2 regions of the Paenibacillus sp. JT22N7 genome follow, and region 2 is predicted to be linked to the other one. Evidence: riboswitches for the same ligand, from Rfam matches in the RefSeq annotation. Region 2 holds a riboswitch; the other holds the start of a gene.

The links. A riboswitch is a leader RNA that binds a small molecule or an ion and turns the genes downstream of it on or off. The one in region 2 is predicted to bind ZMP and ZTP.
Region 1: another riboswitch for ZMP and ZTP. It lies ahead of AC50Y5_RS11320 (GNAT family N-acetyltransferase); the one in region 2 lies ahead of rpiB (ribose 5-phosphate isomerase B).

What each region holds. Positions count from the first base shown of each region.
Region 1 is NZ_JBXENY010000003.1:658,023-665,283, reverse strand. It holds gene AC50Y5_RS11340 (M56 family metallopeptidase) at 1-185, opposite strand, end outside; gene AC50Y5_RS11335 (BlaI/MecI/CopY family transcriptional regulator) at 182-559, opposite strand; gene AC50Y5_RS11330 (hypothetical protein) at 722-1,057, shown strand; gene AC50Y5_RS11325 (SDR family oxidoreductase) at 1,072-1,770, shown strand; ZMP/ZTP riboswitch at 1,827-1,908, shown strand; gene AC50Y5_RS11320 (GNAT family N-acetyltransferase) at 1,954-3,075, shown strand; gene AC50Y5_RS11315 (MFS transporter) at 3,240-4,442, opposite strand; gene AC50Y5_RS11310 (TetR/AcrR family transcriptional regulator) at 4,600-5,187, shown strand; gene AC50Y5_RS11305 (helix-turn-helix domain-containing protein) at 5,319-6,188, opposite strand; gene AC50Y5_RS11300 (family 78 glycoside hydrolase catalytic domain) at 6,332-7,261, shown strand, end outside.
Region 2 is NZ_JBXENY010000004.1:187,774-195,034, forward strand. It holds gene upp (uracil phosphoribosyltransferase) at 1-531, opposite strand, end outside; gene AC50Y5_RS12380 (UCP032817 domain-containing protein) at 654-1,757, opposite strand; gene glyA (serine hydroxymethyltransferase) at 1,954-3,201, opposite strand; gene AC50Y5_RS12390 (TIGR01440 family protein) at 3,333-3,956, opposite strand; gene rpiB (ribose 5-phosphate isomerase B) at 4,032-4,484, opposite strand; ZMP/ZTP riboswitch at 4,639-4,719, opposite strand; gene AC50Y5_RS12400 (low molecular weight protein arginine phosphatase) at 4,817-5,395, opposite strand; gene AC50Y5_RS12405 (manganese efflux pump MntP) at 5,521-6,066, opposite strand; gene AC50Y5_RS12410 (L-threonylcarbamoyladenylate synthase) at 6,313-7,261, opposite strand, start outside.

The DNA.
Region 1 (7,261 bases), on a different contig from region 2:
AACTGACTCTGTGGAGCAATGGGAACCAGCAGCTTAATTAACACAAGAAACCACAATATATGGATAACTCTAGGTTTAAGGTGCTTTTGGAACAGCTTCCGAATCAAGAGTAATATTAATAGAATTACCGTCGATGCGGCTGACGCAGTGAACAGAAGAGAAAAGACCGTTTCCAGATACTTCATAGCTTCTTCTTGTTCTCCAAAATTTGTTGAAGTTCCTCAATATCTTTATCCGATAGTGTCTCTTCTTCGAGAAATTTCGCGCACATTATCCCTACTGCTCCTTTATAAACTCTATTCAGAAATGAACGATTCTCGGCCTTTAAGTATTCATCATGCGAAACCAGCGGATAGTAGAGGTAGTTCCGGCCGGACTTTTCGAATCGAATCGCTTTTTTCTTGTGAAGCCTATTCAGGAAGGTCTTAATCGTCTGATCCGACCAATGCATTTGTTGGGTTAGTTTGAAAATAATCTCACTGGCGGACAAAGGCTCCTTTTGCCAGAGTAGCTTCATCACTTCGCTTTCGGCCTCGGTAATGTGTGGGGACTCGTGCATCGTATTCACCCTTCTTGATTTTATTCGTTTACACTTGTAAACGATATTTAAAGTTTACAAGTGTAAACGAAACGTGTCAAGCTTAAATCGTGATCCCCGTATATTTTCTTTCGTCAGAAAAATAAGGGAAATATGTGAGCGGAGCTTGCATTTAGCGCCTATTTGAAGGACAATGGCTTCATTGTTCTGGAAGCGATTGCATTAAAGCAAGAGACTGAGCTGGTTAAAGCAGCAATGCTTTTTGAAGTGCAGCAGCTAAGGAGCTATTTTCAGACGTGGTCGGTTTCTGATAAGCATTTTGGTCTCATACATTATGATTCCGATGAGGAGATGTTGCCTGGCTGCCAAGGCTTTAACAGCGTGTACAGCTACGCTCGTGTAAGGAGGGCGATAGCGGAAACGTGGGACAATGAGTCGGAGTGGATGGTGCAGCTGCGTAGCAGATTGGAGCAGTCGCTTAAGGAAGCGGAAGCTTCCTTCGGGAAAGAAATTAAATAGAGGGAGCTGGGAGCATGAACATTTTAATTACAGGTGCAGGGCGAGGACTTGGCTACGAGTTGACGAGTGAGGCGCTGGAGCGCGGACATGCGGTTGTGGCGGGAGTTCGATCACCTAATGAGACTAATGAAAAGCTATCGGCACTTACTGAGAAGTATGGTGAGCGGCTGTCGATTGTGGAGCTGGATGTCACGAATGAGGAAGGCATTGCAGCGCTCGCTTCACAATTGAAGGAGCAGAACGTGAGCCTTGGAGCAATCATTAATAATGCAGCGATTCTCAATTCTCGAAATACACACATCGAACAGCTGGATTTTAAGGAAGTTGCGCTGACGATGGATATTAATGTATATGGGCCTATGCGTGTCGTGAAGCATTTGCTGCCTTTATTAACGGAGAAGGACGCTGCCATTTTTAATATTTCTTCTGAAGCGGGCAGCATCACGCATGCTTATCCAGGCGATTATCCTTATGCGATATCCAAAACAGCGCTCAATATGTTCACGCAGCAGCTTCATGTATATTTGCAAAAGCGGGGCATTCAGGTGCTCAGTATTCATCCTGGCTGGATGCGGACGGATATGGGCGGTGGAGAAGCGCCGCTGGATGCGAGCCACAGCGCGCGCGGCATTATTGAGCTATTGGAGCAGCGCCGCACGCCGGACGGTCGCTTTATGTTCGTCGATCATGAAGGTAATGCAATGCCGATTTAAAAAGTCGGAATTAGTTGTTGACAAATAACGGCTTTCCGCTATACTAGCATTAATTATTTGGTATGCGTAACTGGCGAAAACGCAGAGCACTGCGGTGGAGCGCATATGTCATAGCAGCCGTTCGCCTGGGCAAAGTATTTGGTCAAATGACCAAATACTTTTCTATTTTAAGGAGAGGTCGAATTGAAGCAGACGAGAAATGTAGCGGTGTTAGTTTATGAGAGAGTGGATACACTTGATTTTGCTGGTCCGTTTGATATATTCGCCATCTCGAGCGGCAAGGATAGGGATTTTAACGTATACACGGTTGGAGAGACGAAGGAAGCTTTGCATACGCTTAGCGGAATTGCGATTACACCAGCGCATAGCTTCGACGATTGTCCTATGCCTGATATATTAATCGTTCCTGGTGGCATGGGATCGCGTACGGAGATTCATAATGAGAAGCTTACGAGCTGGATTCGCCAAACGGCACAGCATGCTGAACTTATTTTATCTGTATGTACAGGTGCGCTGCTGCTGGCCAAAGCGAATTTGCTGGATGGACTCCAGATTACAACGAATCGCCGGGCACTTGATCTGCTGCGTGAGCTTGCGCCTTCCAGTGTGACGATTGTTGAGAACGTGCGCTATGTGGATAACGGAAAAATCGTCATGTCCGCAGGAGTGACGGCTGGCATGGATGCTGCACTTTATGTCGTGGCAAGGCTGCACGGTCAGGAGCGGGCTGAGCAAACAGCAGCTACTATTGAATATGATTGGCATGAAGAGAAAGTACAAAACAGCCTCCACTTGGCAGTGTCTGCATCGAAAGCCGAGCTTGAAATTAAACGCGCCGCATCTGATGATCTGGAAGCGATGCTTCGTTTATACAAGGAAGCAGCCCGCTGGATATATGAGGCGAAAGGCTTGCGCCAGTGGAGCGAGGATTCTTTTACAATGGAATATTTAGAGAAATTCATTAGGGAAAAAGAAGTGTTCGTCGCTTACTTGCGGGGCGAGCTTGCGGGCTGTTTTTCGGTCGAGTGGGGCTACGAGCCGATCTGGGGAGAGCATTTTCATACGGATGCCGGTTATGTGCATCGGCTGGCTGTATCTCGCAGTTTCAAAGGGCAAGGTCTTGGCGGTCAAGTGCTTGCGTGGTCGGAAGCATATATTCGCGGGCGTGGAAAAACCTGGATGCGCCTTGATTGCATGGCGGAAAATCCGTCGCTTAACGCTTTTTATGTTAGCCAAGGCTTGAGCTTATGCGGCAGATACGATGCAGAGGGCTGGAGCGCAAATTTATATGAGAAAAAGCTGTAACCGCCTATGAAGGGGAACTGCTATAGCATCCACCGGAGGGTGAGTTGTTATAGGTCCACAAAAAGGAAGCGCTGGACTTGCCAATACAAGACTGGTTCAAGCAGCGCTTCCCCTTATTTTTTAATTCCGCTGTAAGAAATTTCTTTTTACCAAGCACGAAGGTTTTATGCATTCCCTGATGGCTGCTTTGCCTCGGTTAAGTAATATAGAAAGGCAAGTACCGGCAGAGCGATACCGATCAGGGAAGCTAAAGCCCATCCCCCATAAGCATAGGCCCATCCTCCCAAAAAAGACCCCACGGCTCCGCCGATGAAGAAAATAGCCATGAATAGGCCATTAAGGCGTCCGCGCATCTCACTGCCTAGCGAATAGATAACGCGCTGGCCCAACACAAGATTTCCTGACACCCCCATATCCAAAACGATAGCAGCAACCAGCAGTAACGTCAAAGCGGCGAAAGAATCCCCTCGGACGAGATAGGCTGTCAAAAAAGCAAGGGCAGAAACGGCAATCGCGATGCCGCTCAGCAATTTAGTCAAACCACGATCAGCCAATCTGCCGGCAATAGGCGCCGCTACGGCTCCTGCTACACCAGCGAGAGCGAATAAAGCGATGCCTTGCTGCGTCAAATGAAAATATTCGGTTAAACGCAGTGGAATGACGGTCCAAAACAAACTAAAGGAGCCAAATAAACAAGCTTGATAAAAGGCGCGGCGGCGCAAAATAGGCGTTGCTTTCAAAAGCGAGCCTAAAGAACGGATCAATGCCCCATATTGGAGGGACGGTGTTGGTTTCCGCTGTGGAAGCGCACGGGATAGAACAATTGCGAGCAATATGATCACGATAGCAGATAAAATAAATACCGCCCGCCATCCCCAATATTCCGTTATGAGGCTGGCTAATGGCCGAGCAAACATAATGCCTAGCAGCAGACCGCTCATTACATTGCCTACAACACGACCGCGCTGTTCATCCGCTGCAAGGAAAGTGGCATAGGGGACAAGAATTTGCGCAGCAACCGAGCCTATTCCTATAAATAAAGCGGAGATGAGGAAGGTGGCTGTATTAGGGGCGAATATCGTTCCGATTAGCGCGATAATGACGACAACTAGTGAGGCGGTAACCAATCGGCGGTTTTCGATCAAATCACTGAGTGGGACGATAAATAATAAACCGACCACATAGCCTACTTGAGTTAGCGTTACAATTAGTCCTGCTGCTCCTAAGGGTATTCCGATGGAGGAACTGATCGGCCCGATTAACGTCTGGGCATAATAAAGATTAGCTACAATAAGACCGCAAGCAGCGGCTAAAAGAAACATAAGCCAGTTCGGAATGGATTTCTCCTTGGACTGTAAGTTGTTCATAACATCATGCCTTCTTTCTGCTCAAATGGGTGGTGCGAATCCTTTTTTTAATTATGGCTATATTATATACTAAACGTACAGTATTTAAAATGTTTTTTTTCAACGCGCCCAAAATTTTATATAATGTAAAGAAAGTCCACAAAAGGAGCTATGACCATTGAATATAAAAAGAGGGCGACCTCGCAACGTTGAAGCGGAGCGTGCTATTTTAACGGCCTCCTACAACTTGCTGCTTGAAATCGGATTTGGCGGCGTTACCGTTGAGAAAATTGCCGAGCAGGCACAGGTGAGCAAAGCGACGATCTACAAATGGTGGCCTAATAAAGGAGCCGTTGTAATGGCTGGTTTTATGTATGCCATCACTGCAAGGCTGCCAATACCGGATACGGGCGCTGTATATGAAGATATTTTGCTTCATGCGACTAATTTATCCCGATTTTTAACGAGCCGTGAAGGAGAGGTGATTACGGAAATTATCGGAGAGGGGCAATTTGATGCGAAGCTTGCTGCTGCATTGCGGGAGGAGTATGTCCGTCCTCGCCGATTGGAAGCAAGGCAGCTGCTCATGCGAGGGGTAGAGCGGGGGGAACTGAAACGGGAGCTAGATATTGAATTGAGTATTGATTTGCTTTATGGGCCGATTTTTTATCGCTTGTTAGTTACAGGAGATGGGCTGGAGGAAAGCGTGATTAAGCAATTAATAACGGGCGCTTTCGAAGGAATGAAGCAAGAGAGGGGACAATAAACTGCCGATACCATAGCCGTATATTGGCGTTGTACCCTCTGAAGAAACCGTCAATACGATGATGAGTGACACGTATGGTGATACGGGAAATCCGATGCAAATTATTAAAAGCCTGCTTTAAGCTGTCAGTTTCATCTAAACTGCTTGCGATATTGGCCAGGCGTCTGGCCGACTCTTTTCTTGAAAAGCGCATTAAACGAATCAATGTGGCTATAGCCGACCATTTCGGCAATCGTACTAATTTTAAGCTGTGTTAAGCGTAAATGCTCACAGCTTTTTTGTATGCGCAGTTGGTTCAAATAGTTGCCAAACGTTTGTCCGGTGTGCTGGAGAAATAGACGCTGTAAATGCCGAATGCTCCAGCCGGATCTTGTGGCCAGCTTCGCGAGTGTCAGCTCTTCATGAACGTGCTGCTCCATAAACTGAATGAGCAGGTTGAAGTGCGACACATCTTTTATTTTCAACGGGCGGTTGTCGCTTCGCAGTCGGTGAATGGTTATGACCAGTTGCAGGAATAGCGTGTATAGATAAGTGTCCGCTCCTGCTGCCAAGAAAGAAAACTCCTGATACATCGCCACGAGCAGTTTTTCAATTGAACCATCGTGATCCTGAATCGAATGATAGGTGGCTTGACCATTTTGCAGCTCAGCTAAATATTGCTCCAGCAGCGGATCGGTAAACAAGGCGGACATTGAAAGCAGCAGCTGAGGTGCAAATAAGCAATTATATACGATGAGCGGATGCTGGGAGGGATCCGTAGAGGTAGGCCTGAACACATGTGGAATGCCGACTGGTATTGTGAAAAACAGCCCTTTGCTCACGGCTACAATATCATCTCCAATATGATGAAAGCCTCTCCCTTCGGCAACAAAGTTGAACTCTATAAAATCATGCGCATGGAGGGGAACCTTGAAATCCTCCTGGTAGCGATTGACGAAAATCGGAAGCTGATTGCCAAAAAAATGATCGCCTTTATACCATTGCACAGGTTTTTTCATCATATGCTCCCCCTTAAATAGTTGGCTGAATGACCGGGATATGTTGGCCTTTTTACAAGGATTTTTGCCGAAAATGGACGCTATAATTATACGATAACAGGGTAAGTGATGAACAGCAGCTTTTCCTGATTAGAGGAGGTCGTCCCATGGTCCAGATCGCAAAAGTCAGATGTGAATATTTGAAAAATCCGCTTGGCATTGATGTGCCGCATCCTAGAATCAGCTGGCAAATCCAATCAGAGGAAAGAGGCATTCAGCAGCAGGCCTACCAGCTGCAAGTTTCATTGGAGCCAAAGTTTGGACAAATTTTATGGGATTCTGGCCGGAACGCTTCTGGTCAATCCGTTCATGTTGTGCTGGATCAAATCGAGCTGCAAGCGCGTACGCGATATTATTATCGGGTCAAGGTGTGGACTACCGAGTTGTCTTTGGAAGGCAGCGCTTGGTCGGAAACGGCCTATTTTGAAACCGGTCTCTTGGATTACAGCGCGTGGACAGCGGAGTGGATTAGCGCGCCTTCCGATTTCGCTGCGACGGAAGAGGATGCGGAGCGCATTCCGCTGCTCCGAACTTTTGTCACCGTTGAAAAAACGGTCAAAAGCGCCCGGATTTACGCTACGGCACTAGGCATGTATGAGCTGCAATGGAATGGCAATCGCATTGGCAACGACTATTTTACACCGGGCTGGACCAGCTACGGCAAACGGCTGCAATATCAGGTGTATGATGTAACGAACCAGTTGGCCGTTGGCACGCATGCGATTGGCGCGCTGCTGGGCAATGGCTGGTACAAAGGGGAACTCGGCTGGAAGCAGGAGAAAGAGACTTATGGTTCACGCGCTGCGCTGCTCTTCCAGCTTCACATTAGCTATGAGGATGGTACGGAGGAAGTTGTCGTTTCGAATAATGATTGGCAAGCGGCTGGAAGCGCGATTCTAATGTCCGAAATGTATCATGGCGAGCGTTATGACGCCCGTCTGGAATTGGACTGGCATAGCAGCCAAACGGCGGATTCAGACGTATGGCAGCCAGTTGAAACGATTATACATCCTAAGTCGATCATAACCCAGCAGGTA
Region 2 (7,261 bases):
GATGTCCGGGTGCGCTTCCTGTACTGCCTTCACGCCTTCAGGCGCGGCAATTAGACACATCAGCTTAATATGCTCGCAGTCGCGTTTTTTGAGCGCAGTAATAGCCGCGATTGCGGAGCCGCCAGTTGCCAGCATCGGGTCTACAACAACGAGCAGACGATTCGGAGCATCCGTTGGCAGGTTGATATAATATTCCGTTGGCTGGAGCGTTTCATGATCGCGGAACAAGCCGATATGGCCAACCTTCGCAGCAGGAATCAGCTTCAAAATGCCTTCTACCATGCCAAGGCCGGCGCGCAAAATGGGAACAAGCCCCAGCATGCGTCCCGATACGACCTTCGATGGCGTCTCAGCAACCGGCGTCTGTACGGTAATCGTTTCAAGCGGGATGTCCCTTGTAATCTCATATGCCATTAATGTTGCTACTTCATCAACCAGTTCCCGAAAATCTTTCGTATTCGTATCTTTATTCCGAATAAAGGTCAGCTTATGCTGGATTAACGGATGGTCGCAGATGACCAATTTGCTCATGGAGCGTTATTCCTCCTGTGTGATAACTTATTTCTGTATCAGTAGACACAATCCCGTATATTATAGCATTGTAAAAGGCCTGTTGCATCCTGTGATTTTTCTCTTTGAAAAATCGTCCGTTTTTAGCTGCTGCAGCCACCGCCACAGCCTCCACCGCCGTCTCCTCCACTGGAGCCTCCGCAGGAGCTGGATGAATCGCTGCCACTATCATGGCCACCGCTATCATGACCCCCGTCAGAATCATGACGGTCATGTGTGGAGCCCAAGCCGTCACAGCCGTATGTCGAGGACCCGCTGCCATTCGCTTCTCTCTGGGCCTTTGTCTGCGCTGCATTCATCTGCTCGGCAAAATCATTAGGAGATGAAGCGGAGATGGAGTGGAAAATGAGCATGCCGGACAGCATGCCCGTCGCTCCGATTACAGGATCATAGCCGCCCTTCCAGGAGGAAGAGGCGCCTACCGGATAAGGCTTAACTTGCTCATCATCGCTATTATGAAGCTGCGATTTCAAGCGCCACAGCAAATAATCGATCGTCTTCTGCATATCGGGATAGGCCCCAGCGGATTTGGCATTAAACCATTTTTCCGTCAATGCCTGCTCGGATTGCCCGGCAAACTCATCCGCCCAATCGCGAGGAAGCGGCGTCTTGAAAAATGCGCCCCACACCCGTCCGCTTGCCGGCGTTTGCTGGAAAAGCTCGCCGTATACCCAGTCAAACCAGGCCCGGCCATCGACATTTGGGCGCTCATTTTCGGCATGCGGAGCATGATGAATCAGCCCGCCGCAGAAGGCAGTGCAAAACTGCTCGTACTCCCGTGTAAACATGAGCATTTCATGCCAAATGACATCGGCCCTGCTGCTATACATCGGCACGCCGCGCAGCAGGCCGCACATTAGGAAGAAGCGCTTCAGCTCGAAGAAGGTCCATTTCCATTCCTTATCGGACAGACTCGGCAGCTGCTTGAGCACGCGATCCTTAATCCGGCTTTCAAAGTCACTCGTAAGGGCGGCCTCAAGACGTTCAGCAGCTGGACGGGCAGGATGCTCGTAAGGCACGCCTAATGCAAGCGGCGGCTCCTCAGACGGCCATGAAGCTAACGACAAGCTTCGCTTGCCCGGCGAATGGCCAGTATCATTTCTTTTTCGCGAACGATTGGATTGAGTTATGCTTATGATTACCAGGAATACAACAAAAATCAGAACGACAAGAATCGTATTGCTCATGGTTGTACCATCACCCTCCAATTAGCATAGTCTGTACTATTGTAGCATGCCGAATGGATTTTCTGCATATTATATCTACCATAAATGAATAAAAATTCCTTTTAATAACGTGACGACAGCCCTCAAACGCTTGTTTACACGCAAAAATACCGCATAGAGGCCGAGGCCCCATGCGGCATTTTTCAAAAGTTAAAAATTAGTATTTCAATTCTGGATAAAGCGGATATTGCGCAGTCAGATCGCGAACGATTTGACGGGATTTTTCAAGCGTCGCCTCATCCTTTGGATTTTTCAGCGTTACAGCGATCACTTCGCCGATCACTTTCATCGCTTTCTCATCCATGCCGCGCGATGTCGCTGCAGGTGTTCCAAGACGGATACCGCTAGTAATGAACGGGCTAGTTGGATCGAAAGGAATCGCGTTTTTGTTAGCTGTAATACCGATTGAATCCAGTACGTGCTCCGCCTCTTTGCCTGTGATGTTCAGGGAACGCGTGTCGATCAGCATCAGGTGGTTGTCTGTGCCGCCGGATACGATGTTAATGCCTGCTGCAACGAGTGTATCGGAAAGAACCGCCGCATTTTTCACAACATTTTGCGCATACGTCTTGAACGATGGCTGCAAAGCTTCGCCCAGTGCCACTGCTTTAGCAGCAATAACGTGCATCAAAGGACCGCCTTGTGTGCCTGGGAATACCGCTTTGTCGATCGCAGCTGCCCACTCTTTACGGCAAAGGATCAAGCCGCCGCGAGGACCGCGAAGCGTTTTGTGCGTTGTCGTTGTAACGAAATGCGCATGAGGCACTGGGCTCGGGTGAAGACCAGCAGCTACAAGACCTGCAATATGAGCCATATCTACGAAAAATAGGGCGCCTACATCGTTGGCGATTTTAGCCATTTTTTCGAAATCAATAATGCGCGGGTACGCAGATGCACCAGCTACGATCATGCGAGGGCGGTGCTTGAAGGCCGCTTTGCGAACTTCTTCATAATCAATCGTGAAGGAATCTTCATTTACGCCGTAAGCTACAAAATTGTAAAGCAAGCCGGAAGCGTTAACCGGGCTGCCGTGCGTCAAGTGGCCGCCATGAGCCAAATTCATGCCCAGTACCGTGTCGCCAGGCTTAAGCGCCGCCAAATAAACAGCCATGTTCGCTTGTGCGCCGGAATGCGGTTGTACGTTGGCATGGTCTGCGCCAAACAGTTCTTTTGCACGATCGCGTGCGATATCTTCCACGATGTCGACATGCTCACAGCCGCCGTAGAAACGCTTGCCTGGGTAGCCTTCTGCATATTTGTTCGTCAAAGCAGAACCCAATGCTTCAAGCACAGCTTCGCTTACGATATTTTCCGATGCGATTAGCTCGATGTTATCGCGTTGACGCTGCAATTCCAGTCCCATTGCTTTCAAAACTTCCGGATCTTGTTTACGTAGATTTTCCATTATAAATGCCTCCTTAGTTGTGTGTGCTTGTTATATAGATAAGGATTAAGCATGATAGACTCGTCAGATATTTGTTCTACGGGTTACATGCTCCATCCGCCAATAATAAAATCTTTATAGAATGCTTGCGATTAATCGCATGTCCCAGCTGATTGCTTCGGAGACAAGACAACAGCATCACGGCTGTCTGCCACACCGTCCAGCTCATACACCGCTCGTACACCGCCAATAAGCTTTGGCCGCGTAACCGCCATCGTGACATGCGCCTCGCCAATGCTGCGAATCGAAGGCCGCACCGGAACCGCCACTCTGCGCAAATGCATACCGATGAAAGTATCGCCGATATCTATTCCAGCATGCGCGGCTACCGTCTCAACGAGACAGGCATCGCTGATATGCCGATACGCATAAGCCGCCATAGAGCCGCCCGCCTTCGGAACGGGAATCGCCGCAACCTGCTCTAGTCCGTAACGTTCAGCCGCTGCACGCTCGATAACGAGCGCGCGGTTCAAATGCTCGCAGCATTGATACACCGGATAAAAACCAATATCGCGGCGCACAGCCTCCACTCCAGCGAAAATTTCCGCAGCAGCTTCCAGCGTGCCTGACGTCCCGATGCGATGGCCCAGCACCTCGCTCGTACTCGTGCCGATGACGAGAAGCTGTCCAGCCCGCAGGCTGCCCGCTGCCGCAAGCTCGCGAACGACCGTCTCTACTGCGCTTGCTATCGCTATCGTTTCCTCGTTTGCTTCCATAGCAGGCGGCCTCCTTGTCTAACTAACCGTATCCATGCAAGCATGGAACAAAGCCTTCTTACTTGTTGATTTAGCTTAAGCGTTATATTTTTGCTCGATTTGGCCTACTTTATGAATGCGTCCCGCATGACGCTCGCCGCCGGAGAATGGCGTGTCCAGCCAAATACGAAGAATTTCCTGTGCAACCCCCGGTCCAATGACCCGCTCGCCCAGTGCAATCACATTCGTATCATTATGCTCGCGCGTCGCTTTGGCGGAAAATAAATCGTGCACCAGCGCGCAGCGGATGCCTTTAACCTTATTAGCGGCAATCGACATGCCAATGCCTGTTCCACAAATGAGAATACCGCGATCCACTTCCCCGTTTGCCACCTTTTCTGCTACAGGCAGTGCATAATCCGGGTAATCGACCGATTGATTGCAGTCGCAACCGAAATCTTCAATTTCGTGACCAAGCGATAGCAGAAATGGTACAATTTCGTCCTTCAGCCGGTAGCCGGCATGATCGGCGCCAATGGCAATTTTCACGTATAAACCTCCTCCAAAGTATGACGATGCTGCACTTGCAATGATACTTGCGGCGCTCGGCACATGAACTCCGCTTCCGCAATTCGGCGCTTTTATTATACCTAAATTTGTCCTAAAAGACGAAAAAAGAGCATGACATGCTCTTCAGCATGCTGCTCTTTGCCCAGGCGACCGGCCGTATGTTCCGATGCTCCACCGTGGTTACCCACTTCCGTCGCCAGTCACATCGGAAACCGTATATCTGTACTCATCATAGCCGAATTTTTGTGAAAAATCAATCGGTTCCGCGCCTAAATTCGCGCTTTTACATTTGCGCTGCCACAACCATTCGCTTATTCCTGCTTTAACCGCAAGAGCAGCTGCTGCAAGCAGCTACGAATTTCCTCGGCGCAGCTTTTGTAATTACCGAGTGTTCCGCCAAACGGGTCTATAATATCAAAGCTTGGTATACGGCGCTCCAACTCCAGCAGACGATTGCGTTCGCCATCCGTCAGCTGCTGTCCCAGCGTCTGCTTCATGTGCAGCTCCGTATACAGCCGCTCCAGTTCCTTAATGTCTGCCAGTACGCCCGTATCTTGATTGACATACTCTTTGAGCGTGTGCGCTTTATCAACGGCTTCTGGGAACCATTGGAGCAGTCCTCTTTTGTGGCTGGCGGTCATCGTCAGTACGAGGTCAGCCCATTTTACCGCTTCTGCTGTCAGCGCGCACGAAGAGCTCTGATGTTCAATGCCATAACCGCGCAGCACCTCTGTCGCATGGCCGGAAACGGCCAAACCGTCAATGGTCGAGATGCCTGCCGAACGCACTTCTACTGCTACACCCTGCTGGCCCGCCATATTTTTGAGCATCGCCTCCGCCATCGGAGAACGACAAGTATTTCCCGTACAAATGAACAAAATGTGCTTCACGCCGCATGCCCCTTTCTATGTGTATCAAGCGTAAACGGCTGATGCCATCCTTTGATGGCAAAGCTTCCGTTTCGCGATGAAATATAAGCCTATTTATACATGTAAACTTATAAATTCTTATATTTTCAGAAAATAAACATTATACCGAACACCAGCAGCACCGCGCCGCCGCATGCTTCGCCATAGCCGCCTAGCCTATGGCTGACTCTTCTTCCAAGCAGCAATCCCATAATCGACATTAAGCTGCCAAAAAAACCGAACAGCAGCACCGTCAGCATCAAATCAGCTGCGAACATGCCGAGCGTAACGCCAACGGAAAAAGAATCAGCGCTGACGCCCAGCGCGAACAGCAGCGTTCCCCAAATGGTGCGGTAATCAAAGGCTTGCACATCTTCTCCCCGCAAGGAGCTATAAATCATATGCCCGCCGAGCAGCACCAGCAGTACGCCAGCAGACGCAGTCGCTACATGACCAAGCAAGCCGCTGACGAAGCTCCCAGCGTACATGCCCCCGAGCGGCATAATAATATGAAAAATACCGATAATAACACTTAATCTTATTATATGGAGCCAGCGAATACCGCGCAGCCCAATTCCAATTCCTAGCGAAAAAGCATCCATGCCAAGTGCAACCGCCATAAGCAGCAGTGTAATAAATTGCCCTCCAAGCATATGGCTACTCCACAAAATGATCTCCCCCCACGTCCGCAAACACTCTTAACCCAACATATGCGGCAATGGGGACAAACATACTATAGCTTGTTTAATCGGTCTTGGAGATATTCTTACCCTTGTAAAGCGCCAGGCAAACCGCAAAACTTGAGTCAAAAAATCGCATGACAGGCACGACCGGTATAACCGGCACGAGCTTAATTTTACTAGTGAAAAAATAGTTCGCCGGCTTAAGCTGGTCTTGTCTTATACCTGATGGGTGCGATGACCGGCTGCCTTGAGCAGCCGATTCATAAGTGCGGCTCCGATACCATCTGGCTCGCAGCCTTCTGCCCAAATTCGCTGAACGCCAGCAGCATCAAACTGCCGCAATGCTGCATACAGGCGGTGCGCAGCCTGCTCCAGCTGCTGCCCGCTCCCGTAGGTCAGCACGAGAGCGGAGCCGTCCTCCATAACAGCGGCCTGCTCATCGAATACAAGAACGCCTGCTTTCAGTCCGGCGTTCACAGCTTGCGACACCTGCTCCTGCATATAAGCAACACGCTTGGCGGCTGAGCTTCCTTGTACGACGCTTAGCTCGCCCTTCGGTGCATAATGCGTATATTTCATGCCTGGCGAACGTGGCGCAGATAGCTCCTCCACGGCCGACTCAGCTTCCGCAGGTGCGTCAATTTCCGCTTGCGGCGCCGCTTTGCACAGCTGCTCCACCGTTACGCCGCCTGGGCGCAAAATGCGAAGCGCCTGTTCGCCCGTCAGTTCAATGACGGTCGATTCAAGGCCGATGCCTGTAGCGCCGCCGTCGACAATGCCGCTGATCCGGCCGCTGAGGTCTTCAGCCACATGCTCGGCGAGCGTAGGGCTTGGCCTGCCCGAACGATTAGCGCTTGGCGCGGCAACCGGACAGCCCGCAGCTGCAAGGAGGCGCAGCGCCACCGGATGGGAAGGCATCCGAACGCCAACAGTGGATAAGCCAGCCGTTACAAGCGGCGACACCGCTCCCGGCTGAACGGGAAGCACAAGCGTAAGCGGTCCTGGCCACAGCTGCTCCATCAATTGCTTCGCAAGTGCCGAGTAAGGCAGCACCAGCTCATCAAGCTGCGAAATCGTTGCGATGTGAACAATAAGCGGATTATCGGAGGGGCGGCCTTTGGCCTGAAAAATCTGCGCCACCGCCTCCGAGCTGCGAGCATCGGCA